2 regions of the Spirosoma agri genome follow, and region 2 is predicted to be linked to the other one. Evidence: riboswitches for the same ligand, from Rfam matches in the RefSeq annotation. Region 2 holds a riboswitch; the other holds the start of a gene.
What was found. Region 2 has a riboswitch for S-adenosylmethionine ahead of metH (methionine synthase). Riboswitches for the same ligand answer to the same signal wherever they lie in the genome.
Positions count from the first base shown of each region.

Region 1: another riboswitch for S-adenosylmethionine. It lies ahead of GK091_RS03810 (homoserine O-acetyltransferase family protein); the one in region 2 lies ahead of metH (methionine synthase).

Region 1 is NZ_JAAGNZ010000001.1:899,180-914,101, reverse strand. Features, by position in the region: gene GK091_RS03850 (hypothetical protein) at 44-850, opposite strand; gene GK091_RS03845 (S66 peptidase family protein) at 919-1,824, opposite strand; gene GK091_RS03840 (ion channel) at 1,903-2,889, opposite strand; gene GK091_RS03835 (glycosyltransferase family 2 protein) at 3,052-4,065, shown strand; gene GK091_RS03830 (polysaccharide deacetylase family protein) at 4,002-4,817, shown strand; gene GK091_RS03825 (glycosyltransferase family 87 protein) at 4,850-6,031, shown strand; gene GK091_RS03820 (class I SAM-dependent methyltransferase) at 6,119-6,829, shown strand; gene GK091_RS03815 (DUF721 domain-containing protein) at 6,838-7,164, opposite strand; SAM riboswitch class I at 7,354-7,472, shown strand; gene GK091_RS03810 (homoserine O-acetyltransferase family protein) at 7,647-8,705, shown strand; gene GK091_RS03805 (SGNH/GDSL hydrolase family protein) at 8,887-9,495, shown strand; gene GK091_RS03800 (esterase family protein) at 9,550-10,278, shown strand; gene GK091_RS03795 (amine oxidase) at 10,420-11,634, opposite strand; gene GK091_RS03790 (5'-methylthioadenosine/adenosylhomocysteine nucleosidase) at 11,748-12,584, opposite strand; gene eboC (UbiA-like protein EboC) at 12,723-13,604, opposite strand; gene GK091_RS03780 (TatD family hydrolase) at 13,677-14,609, opposite strand; gene GK091_RS03775 (DUF4136 domain-containing protein) at 14,835-14,922, shown strand, end outside.
Region 2 is NZ_JAAGNZ010000002.1:1,178,290-1,193,211, reverse strand. Features, by position in the region: gene GK091_RS21595 (hypothetical protein) at 1-126, shown strand, start outside; gene GK091_RS21590 (hypothetical protein) at 131-457, shown strand; gene metH (methionine synthase) at 492-4,223, opposite strand; SAM riboswitch class I at 4,382-4,499, opposite strand; gene GK091_RS21580 (Ppx/GppA phosphatase family protein) at 4,666-5,553, shown strand; gene GK091_RS21575 (GNAT family N-acetyltransferase) at 5,701-6,651, shown strand; gene GK091_RS21570 (hypothetical protein) at 6,734-7,639, shown strand; gene GK091_RS21565 (hypothetical protein) at 7,724-9,700, opposite strand; gene pseB (UDP-N-acetylglucosamine 4,6-dehydratase (inverting)) at 10,019-11,059, shown strand; gene pseC (UDP-4-amino-4,6-dideoxy-N-acetyl-beta-L-altrosamine transaminase) at 11,123-12,298, shown strand; gene pseF (pseudaminic acid cytidylyltransferase) at 12,295-12,984, shown strand; gene pseG (UDP-2,4-diacetamido-2,4,6-trideoxy-beta-L-altropyranose hydrolase) at 12,990-14,024, shown strand; gene GK091_RS21540 (GNAT family N-acetyltransferase) at 14,027-14,503, shown strand; gene pseI (pseudaminic acid synthase) at 14,560-14,922, shown strand, end outside.

The DNA of each region.
Region 1 (14,922 bases), on a different contig from region 2:
CACAACGACCGGTTTTAAGTCAGCGTCTTGTGGTCAGCGTTTGTCAATACAGTTCATACGTATACTCTGTTACTTCATCAACATAAGCACCCTTTTTGATCCGTTTTGCCAATAGACCACGCTCATTGTTGATCATTGTCGTATTGGCGTTGATGACATTGTTTTTGTTAAACGAGGTGATTCCCGGATAGATAGCGAAGAAATTACTATAAACGCCGGGCGCTTTGTCGAAGGTCACGTCGGATTCGCTGCTTCTGGGCGTCGTTGTTCGGGCCGTAACGACCGTCAGATCGATATGGACGGCGTTGCCCTTGTCGAATTTGTACGTGTAAATATTGCGTTCCAGCAGCGGAGGGGGTCCGGACACAATCAGTTGCAGCGGTAGATTATCCGCCTTGTATTCGTACTGAAAAGCCTGGATGAGTTTAAACGCTGTAAAGCCGTTCAATGCTTTCGACTCCTTGACGTACGATAGTCGCCCCTGATTGTCGTAATGATACAGCCGTTGCGTACCTGCTTCCAGTCCATCTTCGCCCAAAACGGGTCGGGTCAAGCGCCGGTCAACCCGGTCGATCTGTTCTGAAGTTACTGACTTGTAGTAAATTATCGTTTGCGCGGTCGGGGTCACACCAGTCAGCTCAGCCGATACGGTTGGGTACTCGTTAACAAGCTGTAGTCGCCCCAGACTGTCGTATTGATAAATCATTGTAACGTCAGAATTGAAGGCTGTTTGAACAGCTTTACTGACCCGATACCTGGTTTTCTGCGGATTCGGATCGTTCTGACAGCCAACAACAACACTCGCCAGCACGATCAGGCTTAACCATAAACAACGGAGTGAGCGAATCATGAGCGATAGATAATGGTCTACGGAAAAAGTACAACTACTCAGGAACCTACCCACCAGCCGCATAGGCATCAGAAGACCAGTCGACTCGTCGTGCTATCAATCGTCATTCGAACCGTTTGCCCGATCGGCAACGCCAGATTATAATCAACATGCCCCGCCGGAAAGTTGAACAGGACGGGATACGTGTACTCCGCAACCGCGTCGGCAATGATCGTAAACGCATCTTTCCCAAACGGCAATGACGCGTTTGTGCGCATATCAGTGAACTGACCCACAATCAAACCAGCCAGCTTTGCCAGCCGCCCCGCCCGATGGAGCTGCGTCATCATACGGTCGAGGGAAAACAGCGTCTCGTCAATGTCTTCAATAAACAGGATCGTTCCCGAAAAATCCACATCGGTCGGCGTTCCCAATGAATTGACCAGCATGGTCAGATTCCCCCCTACCAGTGGCCCCGTTGCGTTGCCTGGCCGATTCAACGAATCCGATGGGATCGAATATGCGTCCGGTGATTCACCAAACAGCCATTGCCGCACTGATTCGAGCGATTCAGCCCGATCGGGTTGCCCATACTGCCGGGGCATCAGGCCATGCAGACTCTGTACACCGTGCTGATAGAAAAGGCTTAGCAAAACTGTCACATCGCTGAAACCGACCAGCCACTTAGGCTGCTGCGTCAGGCCCGTCAAATCCAGCTGATCAACAATCCGGTAACAGCCATACCCACCACGGGCCGCAAAAACAGCCTTCACGGATGGATCGTCAAAAAGCCGTTGCAAATCATCACGTCGTAACGCATCCGAACCCGCAAATGGCCCGTCAACAGCGCGCAGGCTATCACCTTCAATGACGTTGAGTTGCCAGACATCGCGTAGAATACGCAATCCCTCAGCCATTTCCTCGTAAGGAAACCAACTGGCAGGAGCCACTACACCGACCGTATCGCCGGGACGCAGAAAAGGGGGTTTAATCAAGGTGATGAGTCTTAAGTTTGTTATGTAGGGAGTGTCCTTTTTTGTTTCAGGCGGGTTTCCACCCGCCCTACTTATTCGCTAATTAAGCGCAACTTCTTCCGTTTCGTCTAATTTGTCGAGATCGAGGTTGAGCATACTTTGCTGGCTGTTATCAAACATAGGGCGAAATTTATGTCCCCAGAGTATTTCGTCGTAGCGGTACGAATACCGCCGGTGCACCTCCTGCGAAAAGGTATCATCCATGGCCCGGAGCAGAATCAGAAACTCAGTGTCTGATTTGGCAAGGTCGTCGGGCGTGCAGCCATGTAGCGGGCTTTCGCGGGTAATTGGGTGAACCAGTGTCCAGTTCGTTGGGAAGAAGGTCACCTTCGTCCGTTCGAGTGCCAGCGGATAATACTTACGATAATGATCGCCATCGGCTTTCAGCTCCATCCGTGACATAGTCACCTCTACCTGTACGTTGATCAACTGGTTAGACCGGGCGTTGATCACCCGAAACATCCAGCCATTAACGTCCAGATACGGAGCGAATACGGCCCGCTGGGAAAATTTGATATGGGCAGATGGTCGCGAAAATCGGCCATATAGCAGTCCCGTTACTAACGCAAACGACAGCAAGCCCATCATCGACTCGAACGCAGCAATGATACTCGACAAAAAACTTGTGGGTGCAATGTGCCCGTACCCCACCGTCGTCAGCGTCTGGGAACTGAAGAAAAAAGCCTTCCAGAACGGTCCATAAAAAGACTGATCCGATGTGCTTTGCAGATATTCAGCCCCGGCCAGTACGTAGATGCCCGCGAAGAAACCGTTTGCAAGCAGATAAAAGGCCAGTACCCACCCCAAAAAATGGGGCCATGTCATCGTGATAAGGCGATTATAGAGATTCAGTCGGTCCCAGAACGTACCGTTTTTGTGCGCTACATTAAAGCTGCCGTCTTTATTGACGAGCCGCGAATACGTGTCGTTCAGTTTGGTGCCAAATCCCAGATCCTGTCTTTTTCCTTCTTGCTCAACAAGTTGACTATCCCGACCGTGTAAATTCTGCTTCGGCAACGTATTCATAGGGCGTATAAGCGACTGATCTTTTTAGCGACGCACAGGGGTTTATGAACTTTTTTAAAACAACTTTAATTCATGTATAATAAATAAATAAGTATAAATACTTACTTTAGCGTAAAAATTGACCGAAAACCCCGTACCGGAATCTTGACTCACGAAGATACAATGAAATCATCTCAAGGTATGATTAGTATAGTCGTACCAGCCTACAACGAAGAAGAGAATTTACCCGTTCTGGTGCATCGGCTCATGGCGGTCATGGAACGTTATCAGTCTTACGAAATTCTGATCGTAGACGATGGCAGTTCCGACCAGACACGCTATGTGCTCCGTCAGTTGAGTAAGGCTTATCCCGTTGTACGCTTTTTGTCGTTTTCCCGTAATTTCGGTCATCAGATGGCGCTACGCGCTGGTTACGAAAACGCCAGAGGTCAGGCTGTTATCTGTCTCGATGCCGATCTTCAGCACCCCCCCGAGCTGATACCCGCGCTGGTCGACAAATGGTGCGAGGGCTTCGACGTTGTCTATACGGTTCGTCAGCCAGATCCCAAGCTATCGTGGTTCAAACGCGCGACATCCAAGAAGTTCTATAGCCTGTTGCGGAAGGTATCGGGGCTGAAAATAGAAGACGGTGCCGCTGATTTCCGGTTACTCGATCGAAAAGTTATCGATACGCTAAAGCAGTTCAAAGAAAATGATCTGTTTCTACGTGGTGCCATTTCGTGGGTAGGTTTCCGCCAATGCCGGATTCTTTACCAACCCGCTGCCCGATACGCCGGTCGCTCCAAATACTCGTTCCGGAAGATGCTGCAACTGGCCGCTATGGGCATTACATCGTTCTCCACGAAGCCACTTTATTTGTCGGTATTGCTCGGGTTCGGCATGTCTCTGTTTGCTACGCTGTTCGGTCTGGAGACGTTGTATGAGTACTTTTTTACAGATGCAACCGTATCGGGCTGGACTACACTGGTATTGCTTTCTGTACTAATTGGTGGCGTTCAGTTTATCATGATCGGCATTATCGGCGTATATTTGGGCAAAACGTTCGTGGAAGTAAAACAACGTCCTGCCTACATCATTGGCGACACGAGCGATATTGAGGAGACTGAGACAATATGGGAAGCCCCGACCGACGAGCAACACCCGCTGGGAACTATATATTATTCACCGTCGATGTAGAGGAGTTTGATACCGCTGTCGAATTTGGTCACGATATCTCATTGCGTGAACAAGTGGCCGTTTCGACGCGGGGCCTACGCCTGCTGGCCGAACGATTTGATGCCGTTGATGCCCGTACCACCTTATTCACAACGGCCAATTATGCGCTCCATGAACCAGAGTTGGTGCGCCAGCTAGCAGGCAAACACGAAATCGCTTCCCATGGCTATTTCCACACAACCTTCGAACCTGCCGATTTGCTAAAATCCAGATTGGCACTGGAAAAATTGCTGGATAAGCCCATTACGGGTTTTCGGCGGGCCCGGATGGGCTTTGTCGATCCACATGATGTTCAACAGGCTGGCTATGCGTATAATTCGTCGCTGCATCCTACATGGCTACCGGGCCGCTACAACCACTGGGGCGAACCGAAGCAACCGTTTCAGGAAGCAGGCGTCTGGCAAATTCCGGCCTCAGTTACGCCTACGCTCCGCTTACCGCTGTTCTGGTTAAGCCTGAAAAACTTCCCCTTTGCCTACTACAAGCAGTTGTGTAAGCAGACGCTTCAAACCGAAGGATTCCTGAATCTGTACGTTCATCCGTGGGAGTTTACGGACCTGTCAGGCTACGAAAAAATTCCCACGTACGTTCGTCGACACTCCCGCGATGCATTACTCGACCGGGTTGAAGCGTTATTGCGGTATCTGAGACCGATGGGCGAGTTTGCCACAATGGGGGCTTTTACGCAGCAACTGACAGCGACTTCCCATTGAGTACCTACTCTTATGTCTGACATTTCCTTTTGATGTTATCATTCTTCAAGAAACCGATATTCAGCGACTACCGCTTTATTTTTGGTGTTTACGCCCTCCTTACACTGTTCGCCAGTACGCGGATAGTTATTCTCCTTGATTCGAATAATTACAAGATTTTCTACTATTCGCTTTACCATTTGATCGATGGTGTAAGCCTGTATAATGAGTACCCAGCCGAATATGGAGACCATTATCACTATGCGCCTACCTTCGCAGCGTTGTTTTCACCTATTTTTGGGTTACCGTTTCGGTTAGGCTTATTTCTCTGGCATTTTTTGTTCGCGGGCGTCTGGGTACTGGCCATATACCGTATGCCATTTACGCACCAGCAGAAAGTATTCGCCTACTGGTTTTGTCTACAGGAGTTATTCACGTCACTGGTCAACAGCCAGACGAATCCATTCATTGCGGCTATTCCCTTATTTGCTTTTATCAGTTTCGAGAAAAAGCAACCCATCTGGGCGGCCTTTTTCATTGTGCTGGGCTTCAATATCAAAATTTACAGCCTAGTTGCTGCGGCTCTGTTTCTACTCTATCCGCAGAAGCCCCGTTTTTTGGTAGCCATGGTCGGCTGGGCGGTGGTACTGGGTTTGCTACCGATCTTTTTCACGTCGCCCGCTAAATTATGGTGGCAGTATGAGCTGTGGGTCAATCAGTTGCTCATCAAATCCGATCACGACAAATGGGCGAATACGTCCATTCACCGGCTTGTCCATACGTTTATTTCGCCCGATGTTGCCACACCGGTTATTATCGGTTTTGGCGTGGTCTTATTCTGTACCGTATACATTCATACCAAACGATTTGGCCAGCGTTGGTTTCGGATGCTGATGGTTGCCTCGGTGCTTATCTTTCAGGTCATTTTCAATCCTGTTTCGGAATCGCCTACGTACATTACGGCCGTTACCGGGGTCATGATCTGGTGGTTCTATTGCCCCCGGAGTTTATTGGATAAGACGCTCCTGATCAGCTGCCTCGTATTAACGGTTTTTTCGCCGAGTGATATATTTCCACCTGTTTTGCGAGACCGATTCGTGTTGCCTTACGTTCTCAAAGCGTTACCCTGCGTGTTGATCTGGTTTCGAATTATCTGGCAGATGCACATACCTTCATCAACTGGTGCATCGGCGGATGTTCACAATTCGGAGTTGTCATTGGGGAAGAGCTATTGACGCGATTCAGGAACCACAGTCTGCTGACTCCGGGTCAGCGTATATTCATACAATCAAGTAGACAATTCAGTAGCGACCAAACTAAACATGGCTAACGAAGCAGCAACGTGGCTCGATTTCTGGCAGGAGGAAAACGAATTTGATAATTCCATGTCCGTTAACTATGGCTATTTCTTGGCACGGGTAGAAAAATACATTCCACTGTCGAAAAATCTAAAAGTTTTGGATATTGGCTCCGGCCCTGGCAATCTGGAAACAGCCTGGCACGACCGGGTTGCCGAGATGCACGGACTGGACATATCCAAACGTTATAACGAGATCGCCCGCAACGTACACGCCCAACATCCTACGGTTCATTTTCACGATTTACCGGCGGACGACTACCTCAATTTCAGCCCGGTCCTAAACCAGCGGTTTGATGTAATTATCGTTATGAGCGTGGTTCAGTATTACCGCAACGTCGCCGAAGTTGAGCAACTGCTGGCTTCTATGAAGCAGGTTGCGGCACCCGGTGCCAAAGCGATGATCTGTGACCTGATGGTTGGCGGCAGTGTTTTGAAAGATATCGGGAGCATTATCGGCCGGTCGCTCCGGCAAGGTCAGTTACTGACGATGATCCGCCTATTGGTACGCCTGCGATTTTCTTCGTATTACAAGGTCCGTAAGAACAATGGTTTTCTGGTGGTTCCCAAACAGGAATGGCTGGCAATCTGTCAGCGGCTGGGGTTGAACGCCAAATTCGTTGATGAGCCCTTAACGATGCAGCAGGAGCGGCAGAACTTATTGATTCAGTTCTAGGCAGGAAACTAGATAAATATTACATCGTCAATCACATCGGTACCCATGTCTTTGTTTACGAGCTGAATCAGCTTCTGCTTGGCATTGACAAGTTCGTTACGCAACGGGGCTGAGGCAATCTCGATGTACAGTTTACGATCCCGAACGTAGAGCCGGTTTGTGCGTGATGCGATCGTTGGTCCCATCATGCGTCCCCAGAATGCTTCGAGATACGTTTCGTTAAAGCGGGTCTGAAGCTGATACGCTTTCAATAGCTGTCCGATGGCGTCCTTCAGGGTCGTAGTGCCAGCTGCGCGGGTAGCATTCTCGCGATTGTAATGGTACGTTTTGCTCATCGGTGACGTGTCTTCGCTACAAAAGTAAATATACCGCTGATTAAATATACCCTGTTCAGGAACGAAGTCAAAAAAATAAGGCAATGGCCAGAAAATAAGGATGGTGTTTGGATTGGCGCGGTTTGGCTAGTATACTTGCGTTATCAAGTCAATTACCAGACGTCACGCACAATACTACCGGCGTCAATTGATTTATAAAGAAGCGAGGAGAGATCAGGCTCTGTGAATCGCTGGCAACCTACCACACGGCAAGGTGCTAACTCCTGCCTAAAGCAACCGCGATGGCGGATCGTTAGGGACTATAAATCGTATACTCACATGCTCTACCAACAGCACGGTATGCCTTCCACGGCCTACTAAGTCTTACTCACCTTATCGCACCGTTGACCGGGAGTGGTCTTGGGCGGTTCCAGTTCGTTTATGGTTTTCAGCTTGTGTCTCCGCCACCGCTGAAAACGTCAGAGCAGAAAACGCATCATCCTTTGGACATCCAGTATTTCGACTATAAATATTCGTTCCCGCTCGAATCGGGAGAGAGTCTGCCGGGTTTTCGGCTGGCTTACACAACGCGTGGAACCCTGAACAATGACGGATCCAATGTTATCTGGGTTTGCCACGCGCTCACGGGCAATGCCGATCCGGGTGACTGGTGGTCTGGCATGGTTGGAACCGGTAAATACTTCAATCCGGAAACCAATTTCATCGTCTGTGCCAACATTTTGGGTTCCTGCTACGGATCGACCGGCCCTCTTTCGATCAATCCGGCCACCACACAACCGTTCTACCACGAGTTTCCGGCCATAACCGTGCGCGATATGGTCGAAGCGATGGACCTGCTGCGTCAGGAACTGGGCATTGAAAAAATCCACACCTGCGTCGGCGGATCGGTCGGTGGTGAGCAATCCGTCGAATGGGCCATCCTGCGACCAAATCTGATCGACAACTTAGTCTTGATTGCCGCCAGCGCGGTGGCATCGCCCTGGTGCATTGCCTTTAACGAAGCGCAACGGATGGCCATTGAGGCAGATCCGACCTGGATCGAACGGCGCGACGATGCCGGGGCGCAGGGCATGAAAGCGGCTCGGGCCATGGCGATGATTTCGTACCGAAATTACGATACGTACGGGTTCACGCAGGCGCTCGACAACAACGAGCAGCTGGACGGCTATAAGTCAGCTAGTTATCAGCGCTACCAGGGTGAGAAAATCGCCGAACGATTCAACGCGTTTACGTACTGGACACTCTCGAAGGTAATGGACTCGCACAATGTTGGCCGCAACCGGGGCAGCATTCTGAACGCCCTGAATCAGATAAAAGCCCGAACGCTGGTTGTTGGCATCCGGTCTGATTTGCTGTTTCCTCCAACTGAACAGCAGTTTCTGGCCCGCCACATTCCGGATGCAACCTACGAAGAGATTGATTCACTCTATGGACACGATGGTTTTCTGATCGAATTCCGGCCCTTGGGTGGCATTATCCGCAAATGGATGGCGGCAGCTGAACCGGATTTAAAGAAACTGGCGGAGCCGGTGAAAAAGTAAAAAATCGTACGGTTTATCCTAAAAGACAAATTTACCTCAACAAATAAGTGCCAAAAGCTAATAACTCTAGAACGCATAGCAACTCATTCTTCTACTTTTGAGTTAATAAATACTGGTGCGAAAGCCTATCCAGAGAGTTTATTAGAAGCCGTCAGGCAACACTTAATCCTACTATAACCAGATGGTCTGGTACGAAGACGAAGTTCGGCTACTCGAAGCCAAAACCAAGACAATTGATCCCACGGCTGACCGGGTTGTGTTTTATGGTAGCTCATCGATCCGGCTCTGGACAACCTTGGCAAACGATTTCCCCCAGATAAACACACTCAATCTGGGCTTCGGTGGGTCAACGCTCGCAGCCTGCACCTGGTTTTTTGACCGGCTGGTGGTGCCGGTAAACCCAAAGTCCATCGTGTTTTATGCAGGTGATAATGACCTCGGCGATGGACGACACCCAGAAGAAGTGTGCCTGTTTTTTTGCGCCCTTGCCGACCGAATGCGCCAGCAGTTGCCCGATACTTCGCTGTCTTTTCTTACCATAAAACTGAGTCCGGCCCGCTGGGGAATCGGGGATAAAATTCGCGCAACGAACAGGCTCATCACTGACGAGGTTCGTAAAAATCCTCTTTTTCAGACGATCGACATGACATCGCCCCTACTGGGTGGCGATGGTCGGCCACGTCGTGAACTTTTTGAAGCCGATGGTCTTCATCTCAACTCGGCAGGTTACCAGGTCTGGAAGCAGGTTTTAGAGGAATCGCAAATTTTTAATAATTTGTTTACCTACTAAGTTGCCTTAGTTTGCGTCGACGGCTGCAATTTCATCAAACCTTTCCGCTTCGTTATGGATCGTGAGTATCACAAGTGGTTCAGCCCAAATCTGAACCGTGACATGGAATTGCTGGTTTTTGGCCATGCTGGCGCTCGGGTTTTAGTTTTTCCGACCCGACGTGGCCGTTTTTATGAGTACGAAGAGATAGGCCTTGTCAACGCACTTGCCGATCGACTCGATAAGGGCTGGCTCCAGCTTTTCTGCGTCGATAGCATCGATCGGGAGAGCATCTATAACCGCTATATTCCCCCACCGGATCGGATCAAACGGCACGGCCAGTATGAACACTACATTCTGAACGAAGTCCTGCCGTTTTCCCGGCTGAAAAATCCGCAGCCTTTCATGATTTCACATGGCTGTAGTTTGGGGGCTTATCATGCGGCCAACATTGCATTTCGCCATCCCCAATGGTTCGGTAAACTAGTCGCGTTGAGTGGCCGGTACGATTTATCCGCCCCCGTTGCGGAGTTCCGTGGCTTGTTCGATGACTATTACGACGAAGATATTTACTTTCACAACCCAAATCATTTCCTACCAAATCTGGAAAATACGGACGTGCTGGACGATCTGCGCCGGATGCAGATCGTCATGACCGTAGGCGCTGCCGATCCGTTTCTGAATAGCAATCTGGCCCTGAGCGAAACGCTTTGCACGAAACATATAAAGCACGAATTACATATATGGGACGGGCGGGCGCATCAGGCCGATGACTGGCATAAAATGGTCCAGATATACCTATAATATACTGATTATCAATACGAGGCTGAATGGTGCTAAATACACCATTCAGCCTCGTCGAAACCTACCATCCCCGAAGACAACCCTCAGTATAGACCCCCCGGCATCTGATTGGTCCACACTCTTCTCAATCGTGGTAACTCCCTAGACAACGGATGAGTTAGCTACGAGTAAAGACGTGTCAGACACCGCACGTTGTGCTTGCAGCAATGCGTCAGCATACGGTTTATACAGGATACGACCGGGTGGATCGACGGTTAAATCGGCATCCCATAGGCCAGAACGATGCCAGTTGTCCAGATGGTCCCAATCGGGTCGGTCTATGATCGGATACAAGCATACGCCCCAAAGTGGGACACCCGCTTCCAGAACAGCCGCACATTCGCGCCCAATCATACTAATCCAGCCGGGCCGGTCAATGCCGGGATGGCTCGTTTCGGTCAGGGCAATGGGTCTGCCATACCGATGATAAGCTTTCATCAGCAAGCGTCGCAGTGGAACCCATCTCGGATCGGGGACGGCGTCGTTCCAACCCAGAAATATACCCGTCTTGTTGACCCACTGGTTATTGTAATAGTAATTGAACCCCAGTATGTCAAGGTATTCGGGTGAGCCCCCTAATTCGGGAGCGATTTTTCCGGCCAGCATATCGACGGACTGAAACTGGTTTTCGTCCGCAATGGCCGCATCCATAATTTCACCTCTGGTAGCATTCTGCGGGGGTACCAGCTGAATCAGCGGTTCGGTCGTAAGGATGCGGATAGACGGGTCGATTTCGCGCATCGCAGCCACGCCCTCAATGTAGGCTCGCATTAGCCCCAACTTCACCTCCCAGCCCTGCCTGGTGCAATAGGGCGATGTACCGCGAACATCACCACCCAGCCACGACATAAAGCTTACTTCGTTGATCGGCGTTACGATCAGCACGTCATCGGGGTACAAGTCCCGGTAAAAACGAACAAATGCCCGACACAAGGCCGCGAAACGCCGGGCAAACATCGGATGCAACGGCGTCAGGTCGTCGGGGTAACCAAAATGGCACAAATCCCAGACCTGCTGAACACCCTGCCGATGTCCTTCCGCTAACATACGCTCGACCATCGTCCAGTCGTACTGGTAAGCCGTTTTTTCGACCTGACTCCAGCGAATACCTTCCCGAACGGTACGAATGGCAAACGAATTGAGTTGATTATAATCGTCGCTAAGCAACTGTGAATGACCTGTCAGCGGCAAAAAATCGACCCGATTTCCAAAGCAATTGAGCTGGTCGGTGCATTCATAACCTGCCCACCAGAAAGATTGGAAGGGGTTCTTGGAAAAAGGTTTGTCCGTGTTGAGCATAAGAGAACTGGCAGCCATCGGGCTGAACGTATAACTAGTTAATTGGATTAAAAAAAGCCGGACGGGAAACCGCTTCGTTTTCTCCGAAGGAACACGTAGCTCCTCCGACTAAACCAGCGACCGGCAAATGACTATAGTGCCTGCACAATCGCGATGACTAATTTCGCTGAATTGCGGGCGGCTGTGGGGTAAAATTTATCGTAGGCAATATGCGCTTCTGCATCGGCGCGGTCGCTGAGACTGCGGATGATCAGATGAGGCACCTGTAGCTGATAACACACCTGCGCAATAGCAGCTCCTTCCATTTCGGTAGCATCAGCCCCAAAATCAGCCCGTAAGCTGCTCACTTTCACGGGCGAAGCAACGAATACATCACCCGTTACCACTGTACCGGTCATCACTTTTACTGGACGGTTCGAAACACCGCCGTCCGCGAGTGGAATTCCTTCCAGCGTAACGCCCTTTACCACTTGTTCGGCCAGCCGCATCAGCGACGAATCGGCAGGAAAATAGACCGGGTTGAATTGCTTGGTGATAACGTTGCGCGTCTGGCGTGTTGGCGTATTTTTATCGGTGATGGAGCCGTAATCATGATGAGCCGTCCGTCCCGCGATCACAATATCACCCGGTTGAAGATCGGGATTTGTTCCACCGGCAATGCCCGTGAACAGTACCCGTTCGGGCCGAAAATGATCGAGCATGAGCGCCGTTGTCATGGCGGCATTGACCTTGCCGATACCCGTTTCGGCGACGACGACTCTGTGTTTCCCGATGCGCCCGGTCGTGAACGAGACGCCATCGACAACTACCGTTTTGGGTTTTTGCAGCGTCTGTTTAACCAGCTCGACTTCGGCCCCGAAGGCTCCCAGCAATCCGGTTATCGAGCGTGGTTTGTAACGTTGCGCAAAGGTAGTCTGTGTCAGTAAGAGAAGAACGAGGAAGAGATTTCGGGTGAGATTAGTTTCCATGCGGTTGTATTAAGCCACGACAAGGTACGGCCTCCGGCTGACAGTGCATAAAAATTACCTCGAAGATGCTTATTTACCCGCTTACACAAAACCTTGAATTGGTGTATTTCTTTACCCCGTTGATTGGCCGCATACCCATCAGGTGACGGCAAAAACCTTGGCCAGCAGCCGCGATAATGGCAGTAAGCAGAATACCAGCATCGCCAGGGGAAACGACGCAAACGCTGCGACCCAGGCCGCATTCATGACAATGAGCGACAGAACTCCTGCGCGAACGGCCAGGCCAATGTTCTGACCAACCGGCTCGCGAACGGCCCGCCAGAGCGGAGGAAAAATGTAATACCCGAATAAAATCAGGAAGGGCAACGCCGTCCCCAGTTGCTGCCGCTGCTGGGCCAGCGCGGCTACGCAACCAATAACAAGTGCGTACAACAACCCAGCCGCCCGAAGCGTTGTTACGCTACCACCGTGGACCTCGCCCCGACTGATCATGGTTATGGCTGCGATGTACGCAATGGGCACCAGTCCTACCCATGCCCACGGCAGAACCTGATCGGGAATAACACTCACGCCCAGCAGGAGATTCAGGCCGCGACATAATCCCATATTGACAGGTCCCAACAAAATATGATGCTTACCAAACCGGTCATAAACGAGCGAGGCAACGGCAATACCGATCGCCAACAAGCCAGCCGTCTGGTTGACGAGAAACGAGGCACCAATGCCCAGGATCAATAAAACTGACCCTAGTATCGTAGCCGTACGTTTACTGACTACGCCACTTGGAATAGCACGCTCGGGCCGTTCGACAGCGTCCAGTTCAGCATCGAACACATCATTAAAAACGACCCCGCCCCCGTACAGAAAAACCGTTGCCAGCGCCAGCCAGCCTACGGGAGCCGGAGCTGGATTAGAAATTGAGAAATAACCCGCAATGGCCATTCCAGCCAGTACGTCGGCAACAGCCGTGACGAGATTGGCAGGACGGGTAAGGGACAGAATCGCCTTTAGTTTGCTCATGGAGTGGTGTCAGTTCTGATCAACTGACACATGTAAACGGAGTGACGGTCTTTCAGAACCAGCTCCACCTGCCTATTTTATGATTGTCGAATCCTTATCCACTCGGGGGGCCTGGCCACCGCGCAGCACCGAACTGCCATTGAACCGCTGGCTCTGGTCGATACCCAATGGCTGCGTAAGTTCGTCAAGGCTCAGTTGTCCACTTTGCGCGAAGGCCGTGACGGCATTCGTGAACGTTACGAGCCGGATGGCTTCGTCCGAAATCCCGCTCTGCTTCATTAAAGCCGCTGTTTTTGGTACGGCCAGCGGATCGCTGATGCCCCAATCGGCAGCGGAGTTGATCATAATTCGCTCGGGACCGTACTGTTTTACGATGTCGACCATGCGCTCATTGCCCATTTTGGTGAATGGGTAAATAGTAAAGCCCGCCCAGAATCCCCGATCCAGCACTTCCCGAACCGTTTCTTCATTATTGTGATCCACGATGACCATGCCGGGGTCCAGTCCATGTTCGAGCGCAATGTCCATACTTCGACTGGTACCCTGTTTTTTATCCCGGTGTGGCGTGTGAATTTGTACGGGCAGCCCCGCTTCCTTAGCCAGATCCAACTGCGCCCGGTAGTATTTATCTTCGGCAGGAGTCTGATCGTCGAAGCCAATTTCCCCAACGCCAACTACTCCTTCTTTATAGATGAACAACGGCAGGATTTCCATAACCTGTTCGGCTAATTCTTCCTGATTGGCTTCCTTGGAGTTCAGACCGATGGTGCAATAATGGCGGATACCAAACTGTGACGCCCGGAAACGCTCCCACCCGACGAGGCTGGCGAAATAATCCCGGAACGAGTCAACGCCCGTTCGGGGCTGGCCCAGCCAGAACGCTGGCTCGATCATAGCTACCACACCCGCGTCGGCCATAGCCTGATAATCGTCGGTGGTGCGGGAAGTCATGTGAACGTGCATGTCGAAGAAAGACATGCCACGAATGGAATCCATGAAACTCATGAGTAAATCGATTGTAAGGGTATTTTGGTAAAACCCCGATTGGCAGGCAAAGTTCCGCAAAAATTCAGCGTCATCGTGCACGATTTTTTATCCTCATTTTAATCTTTTTTGCAAACCCTCGATTACTCTATGCGTTTTATAGACAGTACTTAATTTTTTGTCGTATACCAACGTTATTAATGAATACCGGCCTGTCCGGGAAATAGACTAACAACAAATACAATCATGGTAACGCTTCAACAGCTGAGAAAAGGAAAGTGGGGCCTGTATGCCATTGCGCTGCTAGTGACCGGCGCGGGTTTGACAGCCTGCA
Region 2 (14,922 bases):
AAAGCCGTAAAAAGCGGAAACCCGCTAACGTTGGGCCTGGTGCTGGGAGCGATCGATGACTACGAAGCGGCCGTACAACGGTTGCTCACGGCGACTCGTGCGTTAGACGACTTACTGAAGAAATAGAGCCATGAAAAAAATTGATAATCAATCGCTGTTGGGTTGCATCGAATCCTGCTTCATGCTGTCGATGGACGACCGGCTCACCCTCAAACAGCAAAAGAAGATGAACGCCCTGGGTAAGCAACTACGCGGTAACCTCCTCAACCTGCTTACGGCCCAATTCAACGACGACGTAAAGCAGGTTGACTCGGCCAACCAGCAGCTTCAGCAGCTCAATACGCAGCTCGCCGATACGCAAGCGGCCATTGCCAGGCTCAATGATACCATAGCCACCGCAGCCAGTGTCGTAAAAGCCCTGGACAAACTGCTGCTGTTGGCCGTGTCCTTTATATAAGTCTGGGATTACACAGAGGACACGGCCAACAGTCTTATGCGTCGTAACTCAGCACAGGAGCCAGCCAACGCTCGATCTCTTCAATCGGCATGTCTTTCCGCAGGGCGTAGTCCTGAATCTGATCTTTGTTGATTTTACCAACGGCAAAATATTTCGATTCGGGGTGCGAGAAGTAAAAACCGCTCACCGACGAAGCCGGATACATGGCGTAACTTTCGGTCAGTTCGATACCGATCTTCGTTGCATCCAGCAGGTTGAATAACGTACCTTTTTCGGTATGGTCAGGACAGGCCGGATAGCCTGGCGCGGGCCGAATGCCCTGATACTCTTCCTTGATAAGCTGTTCGCCGGTCAATTTCTCGCTGGTCGCGTAGGGCCAGAATTCGGTCCGTACGCGCTCGTGCATACGCTCGGCAAAGGCTTCTGCCAGCCGGTCGGCAATGGCTTTTATCATGATGCTGTTGTAGTCGTCATGATCGCGTTCGTATTTGTCGATCAGTGCTTCGATGCCGATACCAGCCGTAACGGCAAATCCACCGATATAATCTTCCCGACCGCTTTCCAAAGGCGCAATAAAATCAGACAGGCAGAAGTTCGGCAAACCGGGTGCTTTCTGATTTTGCTGACGGATGAAGTGCAGCACCGTTTTGGTATCGTAAATTAACTCACCCGCCGAACTAACCGACGTCTGCGATTGCGCTCTGCTGATTTTGTATTCGATGTGCCGGTGCGACCCATGCCGTTCGCACGGAACCTCGCGCACCTGCTCTTCGTAATTGTGCAATAACACATCATCATCCGCGGAGTTAGCCGGGAAGAATCCAACAACGGCTTTGGCTTTCAGCAATTTGTTATTGATTACTTCCTTCAAAAGCTTCTTTGCGTCATCGAACAGCTGACGGGCTTCGTTACCAACAACGGCATCATTGAGGATAGCCGGATATTTGCCGTGTAACTGCCACGTCTGGAAAAAAGGCGTCCAGTCAATGTAGTCAGCCAGTTCGGCAATAGGGTAATCGTCAAAATAGCGGTTACCCAGGAATGTCGGCTTCGTTGGCTCGAAGTTAGTCCAGTCAATGGGCGTCCGGTTTTCGCGGGCTTTTTCGATCGTCAGCGTGGCCTTGTCCTGCCGACGCCGGGCGTGATCGTCTCGCACTTTGGCATATTCGGCCTTGATTTCCGTGAAGATCGTATCCCGCGTTGATTGCAACTCGTTGACGAGACGACCCGCTACCGGAACGCTTCGGCTGGCATCCAGCACGTGAACAACCGGCCCCGAGTAGTGCGGATCGATCTTGACGGCCGTATGCACCCGCGATGTGGTAGCGCCACCGATCAGCAGCGGCATGGTGAATCCCTGCCGTTCCATCTCCTTGGCAACGCCAACCATCTCATCGAGCGAGGGCGTAATTAACCCGCTTAGCCCAATAATATCTACGTTGTGTTTCTTCGCTTCTTCCAGAATTTTCTGCGTCGGTACCATCACACCGAGGTCGATAATTTCGTAATTATTACAACCCAGCACGACGCCAACGATGTTTTTACCGATGTCGTGAACGTCACCTTTGACCGTTGCCATCAAGATTCGGCCCGCAAAGGACGATTCGCCACCTGTTTTTTCGGCTTCGATAAACGGGGTGAGGTAAGCCACGGCTTTTTTCATGACCCGCGCCGATTTCACGACCTGCGGCAGGAACATTTTACCGGCACCGAACAGATCACCGACAACGTTCATACCGTCCATCAGTGGTCCTTCGATAATGTGCAACGGGCGCGCAACCTGCTGCCGGATCTCTTCTACATCCTGATCGATATAATCCGTAATGCCCTTGATGAGCGCATGTTTGAGCCGCTCATGCACCGATTCCTTACGCCACGCATCATCCTGAACAATGGCTTTCCCCTTGGCCTTTACCGTTTCGGCAAAATCGACCAGGCGTTCGGTCGCGTCGTCCCGGCGGTTCAGCAAGACATCTTCACAACGTTCCAGCAAATCTTTAGGAATGCTATCGTATACCTCCAGCTGGCCAGCGTTAACGATACCCATGTCCATACCCGCCCGAATGGCGTGGTACAGGAAGGCCGAGTGCATTGCTTCGCGTACGAAGTCATTCCCCCGGAAACTGAACGAAATGTTGGATACGCCCCCGCTCACTTTGGCCAGCGGCAGGTTTTCTTTGATCCAGCGGGTAGCATTGATAAAGTCGACGGCGTAGTTATTGTGTTCTTCGATACCCGTTGCCACTGTCAGGATGTTCGGATCGAAGATGATGTCCTGCGGATTGAAATGGACCTTATCGACCAGAATCCGGTACGCCCGTTCGCAAATCTGGATGCGTCGTTCATAGGAGTCAGCCTGACCCGTTTCATCGAATGCCATCACCACCGCAGCAGCTCCGTAGCGTTTGACAAGATTGGCCCGTTCGATGAATGCTTCCTCGCCTTCTTTCAGCGAAATAGAGTTCACAATCGCCTTGCCCTGAACGCATTTCAGACCAGCTTCGATAACTTCCCACTTGGACGAATCGACCATGATCGGGACGCGCGCAATGTCGGGTTCGGCAGCGATCAGGTTCAGGAACGTGGTCATGGCCTCCACCGAATCCAGCATGCCTTCGTCCATATTGACGTCGATCACTTGCGCGCCCCCTTCCACCTGCCCCCGGGCAATGCTCAGGGCTTCATCGTAATTGCCTTCTTTAATAAGTCGGGCAAATTTTTTCGAACCCGTCACGTTGGTCCGCTCACCCACGTTCAGAAAGTTGGTCAGCTCCGTGATTTTCAACGGTTCCAGACCACTCAGTTTCTGATAGGGCTCCGGCTCCGGCACCTGACGGGGCGGGTATTTGGCGGCTACCTGGGCAATGGCCCGAATGTGATCGGGCGTTGAGCCGCAGCAACCCCCAACGATGTTGATAAAATTGCTCTTAACGAAATCTTCGATTTGCAACGCCATCATATCCGGCGTTTCATCGTATTCACCAAATTCGTTCGGTAACCCCGCATTCGGGTAGGCCGAGGTGAAGAACGGAGCCTCTTTGGCCAGCGTCTGAATATAGGGCCGCATCAGTTCAGCACCGAGCGCACAGTTCAGCCCCACACTTAATAATGGCAAGTGCGAAATCGAGTAGAGAAACGCTTCAGTCGTTTGCCCCGACAATGTCCGGCCACTGGCATCGGTAATGGTTCCCGACACCATGATCGGCAGCACGGTCCGCTCCGGATTCTCCGCGAAATATTTGTCGATTGCAAACAGCGCGGCTTTGGCGTTGAGCGTATCGAATATGGTTTCGACCAGCAACAAATCGGCTCCCCCTTCGACCAGGCCACGAACCTGTTCATAGTACGCATCGACCAGATTATCGAACGTAACAGCCCGGTAGCCGGGGTTGTTGACATCGGGCGATAACGAGGCCGTGCGGTTTGTGGGTCCCAGTGCACCGGCCACAAAGCGCGGCTTATCCGGATTTTGCTTCGTTATTTCGTCCGCAACGTCTTTGGCAATCCGGGCCGATTCGTAGTTCAGTTCATACGCCAGTTCTTCCATGTGGTAATCCGCCATGGCAATCGACGTACTGCTGAAGGTATTGGTCTCGATAATATCGGCACCAGCTTCGAGGTACTGCTTATGAATTTCCTGAATGATCTGCGGCTGTGTGATCGACAGCAGATCGTTGTTTCCCTTTACGTCGTGCGGATATCCTCTAAAGCGTTCTCCCTGGTAATCGGCTTCACTAAGCTCGTACCGTTGAATCATCGTTCCCATCGCACCGTCGAGAACAAGAATCCGCTTTTTCAGTAGGTCTGTAATCAGTTCCAAGTGATCCAAAATTTATAGAGTTGACAGCGCGCCAATGGTCGCTTTAAAGCAATGCGTCGTAAAAACCGGGGCTTATCAAAACAGGCGAAGGAAGCAGAAACGCTAACTTATCTGTCCCCGCGCAAACTGGGGTGGAAAGCGGCACCTTTTCCGGCTTGTAGAGTAAGCGGCTGGTTGCCAAGACATCGCAGGGTCCAATCCCTCCGTCTTTCTTGATAAGCACTTAAGCAAAGGTATAGATTCTAGCCATAGTCCCCAAAAATAGCTTAATTTTGGGCGCATGAATGAATGAGCAATTTAGTAAACAGAGGCCGTTCGGTTGTCAGTATTACCCATTAATTTGCTCAGTTATGGCACTGGCAGTCCGATTGGTCACGACTTATATTTGATGAAACTAGCAGCCATTGATATCGGTTCCAATGCAGCCCGTCTGCAAATTTCAACAGTATTACATAATGACGACATCGTTAGTTTCAAACGGGTTGAATACGTCCGCTTTCCGCTTCGACTTGGGCACGATGTCTTCAATTTTGGCGAACTAACGCCCGAAAGCGAAGCCCGCACCACCAAACTAATGCAGGTGTACAAACTGCTGATGGAACTGCACGAAGTTACGGACTACATGGCCTGCGCTACGTCGGCCATGCGGGAGTCATCCAACGGACAAGAAATCGCCGATCGTATCGAAGCATCAACCGGCATCAAGATTCACATTATCGATGGCAGTAAAGAAGCCGAACTGATCAATAATGTGGTTGTGCAGGCACTCGACGATCAGCAGTTTCTCCACATCGACGTGGGTGGTGGCAGCACCGAACTGAACCTGTACCGGAACCGGCAAAAAATAAATTCCAAGTCGTTTAAAATAGGCTCTGTGCGACTGCTGGAAGGGAAAGAAACGAAAGGGGCCTGGCGGAAAATTGAGGACTGGGTTGAAGAAAATATCGATTCGTCAGCGGAAATCATTGCGGTCGGTACGGGTGGTAACATCAGCAAACTCTTTAATCTGGCGTCTAAAACATCCGACTCCGAATCAACCCGAGCCGAAATCGAACGAATCCGAAATTACATCGCCGGGTTCAGCCAGGAAGACCGCATCAATAAACTTCGACTCAATGCCGACCGCGCCGATGTGATCGTGCCCGCTGCCGACATCTACATTTCGGTAATGAAATGGGCTGGAGCCAATAAGATCGTCGTTCCGGATCTCGGCCTGAAAGATGGTATCATTCAACTGGTTTTTGAGCAACTCAACAAGGAGAAAACCGCTCTCTAACGCAGCTACACAAGTCAATAAAAAATCCCTGTGATCGTCGATCGCAGGGATTTTTTATTGGTCCAGTCGCCACAAATATAATGCAAGTGCCTATTTATATACACTTACACTATATTTGTGTACTAAATTTTTAAGTTGCTTGGGTTTATGACGGACTATATTCTGCTCCGGCAGCAGCATCCACAAGCTTCCGACGTTCCCGCATTCTGCCAGCCCGGTTTTTTCTTCAATGAACACGAACACCTGTGCCAACAACAAAGTGGATCGTTTTACCTGCTCTCGGCACTGAATCAGCGTACAAACCAGGCAGACGCGCGGTGTGCTTTTTTTGTTACGGCCAACGGAATCGTTAGTCCTGTTGCGGCCCCGTTTGGGTCAATCGAATTTGCCGAGACGCTTCCCGGCACGGTTCTCGACGCATTTATTAAATCGCTTCAGGAAACGGCTCGTTCTTTCGGAGCCTCGACCCTACGCCTGGTCAACTACCCCCATTGTTACGCCCCTGAACAGGCAAACCGGCTGGCAGTTGCCTTAGAGGAACAAGGCTTCCGACTGATCAAACTACACGAGAATTTTTTTCTGCCAATTACCGAACGCCCATTTAGCGCAACGATCAACGCATCGGAACGCCGACGACTGCGGAAATGCCGGGAGGCCGGTTTTCAGGTTAACCTTTGGCCAACGACGCGCGTTGACGACGCCATAAACTTCATAGTGGAAGCAAGACGGACGAAGGAATACCAGCTTACGATCAGTCCTGAACAGTTGACCACATTACTACAGAAATTCCCGGATCAATTCATTGTTTTCACCGTGAACGATGCGGACAAAATCGCAGCCATGACGGTTGCTGTACGCGTACGAAAGGATATTTTATACAGCTTTTTACCAGCATCGAATCCCGATTATCAGTCATTTAGCCCACTGGTTATGCTCACCGATGGATTGGTTACCTATTGTCGGCAACAGGGCATACGACTATTGGATCTGGGCGTATCGCTCGACAATGACCGGCGGCCCAAACCCGGTTTGATCCGTTTCAAGCAAAATCTCGGTGCGCAGTCATCCCCAAAAATGACCGTTGAGAAAACCCTGTGAACCCGCTAATTTTATTACCGGCGTGTCTGGTGTTTTTTTCGTTATTTTGTGGAAAAAGTGGCTCCTGTCTGGTGCCGACCGCATGCTTGAAGCTGGTTTTAATTCCCTGAGTCAATTCCTGAGCGAATTCGTCAAATCGCTGCTGTCACTGGTAAAAGTCGTGATTCGTGGTCGCCATAAAGCGCAGCTACCGGCCCGACAGCTACCGATTTGCTCGGTATTGGGAAACGGTCCATCGCTGAATGAGTCGCTGGCGGAGCATTTTGATTTTATCCGGCAAACCGAAATCGTCTGCGTCAATAATTTTGCCCACGCCGATATTTTTCATCGCCTTCGCCCTCAGAACTACGTCATTTCGGACCCTAATTATTTCGTTTTCACGAAGCAGACAACCGACCGCGATGATATTCGCCAAACGTTGTCGGTCTTTCTGGAACGCGTAGACTGGCCGATGTTGCTCTACGTGCCTCATTTTGCCAAAGGCTCTTATTTGCTCGGTCAAATTGAACGCGGCAATCCGCAGATCAAGGTCGTTTATTTCAACTACACCGTGGTCAGCGGTTTCCAGTGGCTGACCTACTGGCTCTACGCCAATGGGTTTGGGATGCCTCAGGCGCAGACAGTTATCATTGCGGCCCTGACCCTCATGATCAACCGCCAGTTTGAAACGATTTACCTGTTTGGCGCGGATACGTCCTGGCATGAACAGATTCGATTAACGGATCAAAATCAGTTGCTGATCAAGCAGATTCACTTTTACGACAAGCCCAAAGACGTAACGCATCAGCCTGTGTATTCTGACAAGCACCGACAACGCACGTTTTCGATGGCTTCGCAGTTCTTATCCTTACATAAAGTGTTCCGAGGTTACGAAGTTATCCGCACCTATGCCGATCACCGGGGTGTCACCATCCTGAACGCCAGTGCGAAAAGCTACATCGACGCCTTTGACCGAACACAGATAAAGCACTCCGTAGCGAGTAAATAGCGGATAGACCGATCTGGCTTGGTACACAAACGCCCGACCGTAATATTACGGTCGGGCGTTTGTGTACCAAGCCAGTGAAAGCCTTTATTTCTTTTCCAGCAGTTGCTTTACGAGTTGCTTCAACTCGTTCACCTCTGCTCTTAACTGGTGTAATTCCTGTTGTTTAGCCTGATCAGCTTTTTCGAGTTGAATGCTGTAGAGCGTCAGTTCTTCGACCTTTTCCAACAGCTTGGCGTCCATCTTACCGACATCAACACCTTCCCGAATAACCTGCTCTGCCGAAGGAACGCCCGGTAGGTACCCGTTTTTTTGGATGAATTGTTCGACCTCAGCTAATGAACGAAGTCTGTAAGCAGGATCAAAGACTTTGTCGGACCAATCGTTCACTTGCTTAACCGAGTAACGACCCGTTTGAGCCAGCACGATTTGACCATTGTCATCAACGGTAAGTACTTTGTCGAGCAGGGTCAGCCGAGCAGGACTACTAGCCGTAAGTCGGCTCATTCGGATACCAGATTCATGATCAATACCACTATTGACATCGAGACGGGCCGTGGGTGCTGACGTACCGATACCCACATTAGCCTGATTACCCAACACCACAGCATTGCTAACCGCGACATTTGCACCAGCCCCAATAGCCGTTGCGTTGATCAGATTCTGCGCAATGGCATCAGCTCCAGTACCTAGGAATGTATTTCGTGAGCCGCTGTCATGATTTCCTGTCGTGTAGCCGATATAGACGTTATCGTCCATGTTGCTACTGGCAGGACCGGCACCATTACCAACGAACGTATTATGGCTACCCGTCGTGTTCCCTCGCCCTGACGATGTACCAAAAAAAGTGTTGCCTTTCCCGGTTGTTGTGACGTAACCGGATTGGTAGCCGACAAAGGTATTGGAATCTGCAACAGCTTTATAGCCGGATTGATAACCAAGATAAGTATTTTGTTGCCCTGTCTGGTTAGACCGTCCTGCGCGGCTACCAACCATCACATTTCCCGAACCTTGATTATTAGCCCCTGTACTATCTCCGATCATGACGTTATAATTAGCATTGTTGTTATTATATCCGGCAAAATCACCAAAAAAACAGTTGTAAGAACCACTCGCAAAAGTCAGTTGAACGCCATCCGTTCTACCATTCCCAGCTCCTGCCTGTCTTCCAAAGAAACTATTATGATGACCTGTCGAGTATAAGTGTCCTGCAGCTTCACCAAAAAACGAATTGAAATAACCAGATGTATTAGAAAAGCCTGCGGCAACGCCATAAAACGAATTAGAATACCCAGAAGTAGTACTTGATCCTGCTATATATCCTACAATAGTATTGTTCAAACCAACTGTATTTTCTCTACCTGCGCCGTAACCGTAAAATGAATTTGCAAACCCAGTCGTATTCTTGGATCCAACGCTAGCCCCGACAAATGTATTAGCCCCCCCTGTTGTATTAGCAAATCCAGCTTTGCTACCAATCATAACACTACCAGAAACGGTATTATTATAACCAGCCGAATCACCAATAATCACATTATAGGAACCATTCTGACTGGTCCCACCTGCGTTGTAACCCAAATATATATTATTTGTGCCACTGACGTTTTTGAAACCACTGAAAGCACCTACAAATGTGTTTCTAGTAGCGGATTTACTCCAGGCACCCGTTGAAGCACCCAAAAAAACGTTTTCATCACCATTGTTAAGCCACCCTGATCCGGTACCAATCATTGTATTACCAGCACCCGATGTGTTTGTATTACCAGCCAAGTACCCAAAGAATAAGTTACTATTGCCCGTCGTAGTATTCAGACCAGCTGATTTACCAATGAATGTATTTGATAAACCCGTCGTCAGATTATTACCTGTATCGTGACCGACAAGCGTATTATTTGTACTATTTTCAGTTTGACCCTTATATCGCCAGGTCGGGTTAACGATAACATTACTGCTACCTGGCGTTTGAGAAGTGGGTGTGGTTAGTATTAAATTCTGCGCCTGCGATAGAGTCACAACCGTCAGTACAAGCTGAAAAAGTAATGTTAATCGGTAAAAAAAATTCATAAATTAATTAAGTAAAAGTTACATACTAGGAAACCGTTGCAAGTTACTAAACTCGCCCGAATGGGTAAACTCACTTGAGATAGATTAACATACCCTCATTTCGGCAGTCACGTTAATCCAACTAGTGTGAACCTGATAGTAACAAGATTGACAGGTTCATGGCGTGGTCATTGCGTAGGAACTTCTTTAATCATTCTATCAATATTGATTCCTCTAATAACCCTACCTTTGCAGTCAGAAGCATTTAAAAAAGTAAGGTTGTCCCGGCCCCCTGTCAAACTGGTCGAGTAGAGGGCCAAAAAATAGCGACAATAATCTATGAATCAATACAATACGGGCCAACCCTTTGACCTGACGAACAAATCGATTTTAATTACGGGCGGCACCGGCTCGTTTGGCAAGAAGTTCATTGAGATGGTATATCAGCGCTACCCGAATATCAAACGGCTGGTCGTCTACTCCCGCGATGAGTTGAAACAGTTTGAGTTAGCGCAACATTACCCAAGTTCGAAGTATAAATCCATCCGCTTTTTCATCGGTGATGTACGCGATAGCGAACGCCTGAAACGGGCCTGCGAAGGAATCGACATTATCATTCACGCGGCTGCGTTAAAGCAGGTGCCGGCCGCCGAATATAACCCGATGGAGTGCATCAAAACCAACGTGTTCGGTGCCGAGAATGTCATCAACGCAGCGCTCGATAACGGGGTTCAACGCGTGGTAGCCCTTTCGACGGATAAAGCAGCCGCGCCCATTAATCTCTACGGGGCCACCAAGCTCTGTTCTGACAAGCTGTTCGTAGCAGCCAACAACATGAAAGGCAGCCGTGATCTACGCTTTTCGGTGGTTCGCTACGGCAACGTGATCGGATCGCGGGGATCGGTCGTGCCGTTCTTTCTGGAGAAGCGTAAAGACGGCGTATTGCCCATTACCCACTCCGACATGACGCGGTTCAACATCTCGCTGGAAGAAGGCGTTGACATGGTGTTGTACGCGCTCGAACATGCCTGGGGCGGTGAGATTTTCGTGCCCAAGATTCCGTCGTATCGCATTACGGATGTAGCCACGGCCATTGGTCCGAACTGTGAGCAGCAACTGGTTGGTATCCGGCCCGGCGAGAAACTACACGAAGAAATGATTACGGAAACGGATTCGCTCAATACCGTCGAGACGGATAAATACTACGTCATTACGCCTTCCACACCAACCTGGAGTACCGACGATTACCTGAAAGCCTTCGACGGGCGTCAAGTCGAGATGGGCTTCAAATACAACTCGGGCACCAACACCGAGTGGCTCGACGTTGAGCAGATCCGGGAACAAATCCGGGAGCATGTCGATCCGGCCTTTCAAGCGTGATGTAGTAGAAAAGCCGTTATTAGTGTCTATCAATGCAAATGCGGGTTTTCACCCGCGTTATCAATGAATCAGCCAATTCCATACGGTCGTCAGCATATTACGGACGAGGATATTGCAGCCGTTGCCGATGTTTTACGCGGTCCATTTTTGACCCAGGGGCCCCACATCGGTGCTTTCGAAACCGCGTTTGCCGACTACATCGGTTGTCGCTATGCGGTGGCCGTAGCCAATGGTACGGCCGCCCTGCATTTATGTTGTATGGCGCTTGGCGTCACAACGGGTACGCGGGTCATCACTACACCGATTACGTTTTCGGCATCAGCCAACTGCGTCCGCTATTGCGGGGGCGAGGTCTATTTTGCAGATATCGATCCTGAAACGGCCCTCCTTGCTATTGATTCGGTTCGCGAGTTGCTCAGTAAGCATCCGAAAGGCTATTTTTCAGGCATTGTTCCCGTCGATTTCGCGGGTTACCCGGTTGATATGGCGGCCTTTCGGGAGTTAGCGGATGAACATGGATTGTGGCTTCTGGAAGACAGTTGCCATTCGCCGGGCGGGGCCTTTACGGATACGAACGGTACCATGCATCGCTGTGGCGATGGATCGCTGGCGGAACTGGCCATTTTTAGTTTTCATCCCGTTAAGCACATTGCAGCGGGTGAAGGCGGCATGATAACCACCAACGACGAAGCCCTGTACAAGCACCTGCTTCGACTGCGTACGCACGGCATCACCAACAAACCCGGTGAATTGACGGAACCGTATGCCGGTGAACCGGAACGCGGTGGCTGGTACATGGAATTGCAGGAGTTGGGCTATAATTACCGGCTGACCGACATGCAGGCAGCGTTGGGAAACAGCCAGTTACAGCGGGTCGATGCCATGTTCAGCCGTCGGCAGGAAATCGCGAAACGGTACGACGACGCATTCGCCAACTCAGCTATTTCCATCATTGTTCCGCCCGAAGGTATCAGTCACGCATATCACCTATACGTCATTCAGGTCGACGACCGGAAAGGGCTGTACGATTTTCTGCGGACGAGAAACATTATGGCCCAGGTGCATTACATCCCGGTGCATTTGATGCCTTACTACCGGCAGTTTGGCTGGAAACCCGGCGACTTTCCGAACGCCGAACGCTACTACGCACGCTGCCTGAGCCTCCCTATGTTCCCGACGCTAACCGATGCCGAGCAGGAGTATGTCATCGCATCCGTGAAGGAATTTGTCGGCGCATGAGTAGCGTAGCTATCATCACCGCACGGGGCGGCAGTAAACGCATTCCCAGAAAAAATATCCGGCCGTTTCTGGGTAAACCTATCATTGCATACGTCATCGACGCGGCCCGCCAATCGGGTTTGTTTGCTGACGTGATGGTATCGACGGACGATGAGGAGATTGCGACCCTTGCCCGACAGTACGGCGCATCGGTTCCCTTCTTGCGTAAGGCCGAAACCGCCGACGATTTTGCGACGACAGCCGATGTGCTGCATGAGGTGCTGAACCAGTATGCACACCAAAGCTCATTGTTTAACTATGCGTGCTGCCTCTACCCGACTGCACCTTTTGTCACTCCAGTACTCCTTCAGCGGGCATTTGCCACGCTTTCGGAAAAACAATTCGATACGGTCTATCCGGTGCAGTCGTTTGGTTTTCCAATTCAGCGGGCGGTGATGCTGGCGGACGATAAAGTACGCTGGGTTCAGCCGGAACATGCGCTGACCCGGTCGCAGGATCTGGAACCGGCTTACCACGATGCAGGCCAGTTTTATTTCTTCAGCACAAACACGTTTTTGCGTACCCGACGGCTGATCACAGACAACTCGGGTGGTATTGTCATTTCCGAAATGGATGCCCATGACATTGATACCGAGACAGACTGGCGACTGGCAGAACTCAAATTTCAACTAAGCAGGAACCGCTAAGCATCATGAATCAACTTCTCTTTCGGGCCGACGGCAACGCACAAATCGGAATGGGTCATGTCATGCGCTGTCTGGCACTGGCCAATATGCTGAACGGTGACTTTTCGATGCGGTTCGCTATCGTTGAGCCAACACCAACCATTCATTCCCTGATCGAACAGGCTACTATCAACGTTATTACCCTGCCCGACTCATCAGCTGAAACGACGTTTCTGGACTTAATTGAACCGGACGATGTCGTTATTTTAGATGGCTATTCGTTCGATGACGGTTTTCAGCAGTCGGTTCGCTCGCGGGCGAAACGGCTGGTTTATATCGATGATCTGACAGCAGGCCATCAGGTGGCCGATATGATCATCAACCATGCCGGGGGCATTACATCAGCGGATTATGAGGCCGAAGCGTATACCCAATTTTTTCTGGGTCCGCACTACGCGTTATTACGCCCGGAATTTCTACATCCAGACGGTTTTGGCGATACACCTGCTGACGGTCCGATTTTCGTAAGTATGGGCGGGGCTGACCCGCATAATACGTCGCTCACGGTTCTGGAAGCCATTCGGCAGGTCGACCCCAGTTTACCCGTCCAGATCGTTTTGGGGCCATTTCATCCGGATCGGAAGGCTATTGACGCATTTCGAACTGAGTTACCAAATCTTACTATCCTGCAAAATCTGGATGCCGGTCAGATGGTTTCAGCCTTGCAGCAATGCAGTCTGGCGATCACGGCCTGTAGTACAATTGCCTATGAAGTTTGTGCCATCAACCGCCCCTTGGTTACGGTGGTCACGGCTGACAACCAGGCTCGACTGGCTCAGTTTCTCGCGGAGGAGAAGCTTGCTTTATCGGTCAATTTCCCAACGCTGCTAACTCGGCTGACGCCCGTTATCGGCCTGGACCAGATGATAAAGTTGTCGATCCAATCGGCTCAGTTTTCACCCGAAACGGTAGCTGAGTCGCTGGCGAATCAACGCCGTTTTTTCGATGGTCGCTCCCCGGAACGGCTGCGGGATTTGTTTCATCAGTTGACACGTCGCTAATCATGCTCACCTGCCGCAAAGCCAAGCCCACTGATGCACAACGTTACTTCGACTGGGCTAACGATCCCGATACGCGCCGACAGTCCTTCAACTCTGCACCTATTTCCCTGGAAACGCACACAGCCTGGTTTTCGCGAAAACTAGTCGATGCCAATGCGCTGCTGTTTGTCTTTGAGAATGAAACCGGTCAGGCCGTTGGGCAGGTGCGCTTCGAGCGAACACCGGTCGCCGATATGCCCGACGAAATCATCATTGGCGTGTCTGTCGATGCCCGGTTCCGGGGTCAGGGGCTAGCCAGTCAGCTGATCGGTCAGGGGTGCGACGCCTGCAAACAAGCGTGGGGGGCCGTCACCGTTCATGCCTACATCAAACCTGATAATCAACCCTCCGTTCGTTCGTTTGTTAAGGCAGGGTTCGCATTCTCGCACGAAAGCGGTAAATTTGCGAACTCAAGTTTAGTCTTTACCAAGACCGTGTAAGCATTCGGCGCTGTTTCACAAAAGTCGCATCCGCTACTGATACGGTTTCACCAATTATGACAGCAACTCAACCGATTCAGGTTGCCCACTATACGATTAGCCCAGCGCACCGCCCGTTTGTTATCGCCGAGATGTCCGGAAATCACAATCAGTCGCTCGACCGGGCGCTCGACATTGTTGACGCGGTGGCCGATGCCGGTGCCCATGCGCTCAAGTTACAAACCTACACGCCAGACACGATCACGTTCAACGGGGCCTCCGAAGAGTTTTATATCCGGGATGCCAAATCGCTCTGGGCCGATAAAAATCTGTACAAACTGTACGCCGAAGCCTACACACCCTGGGAATGGCACAAGCCCATTTTCGACCACGCGAAAAAGCGCGGCATGATTGCTTTCAGCTCACCGTTCGATACCACC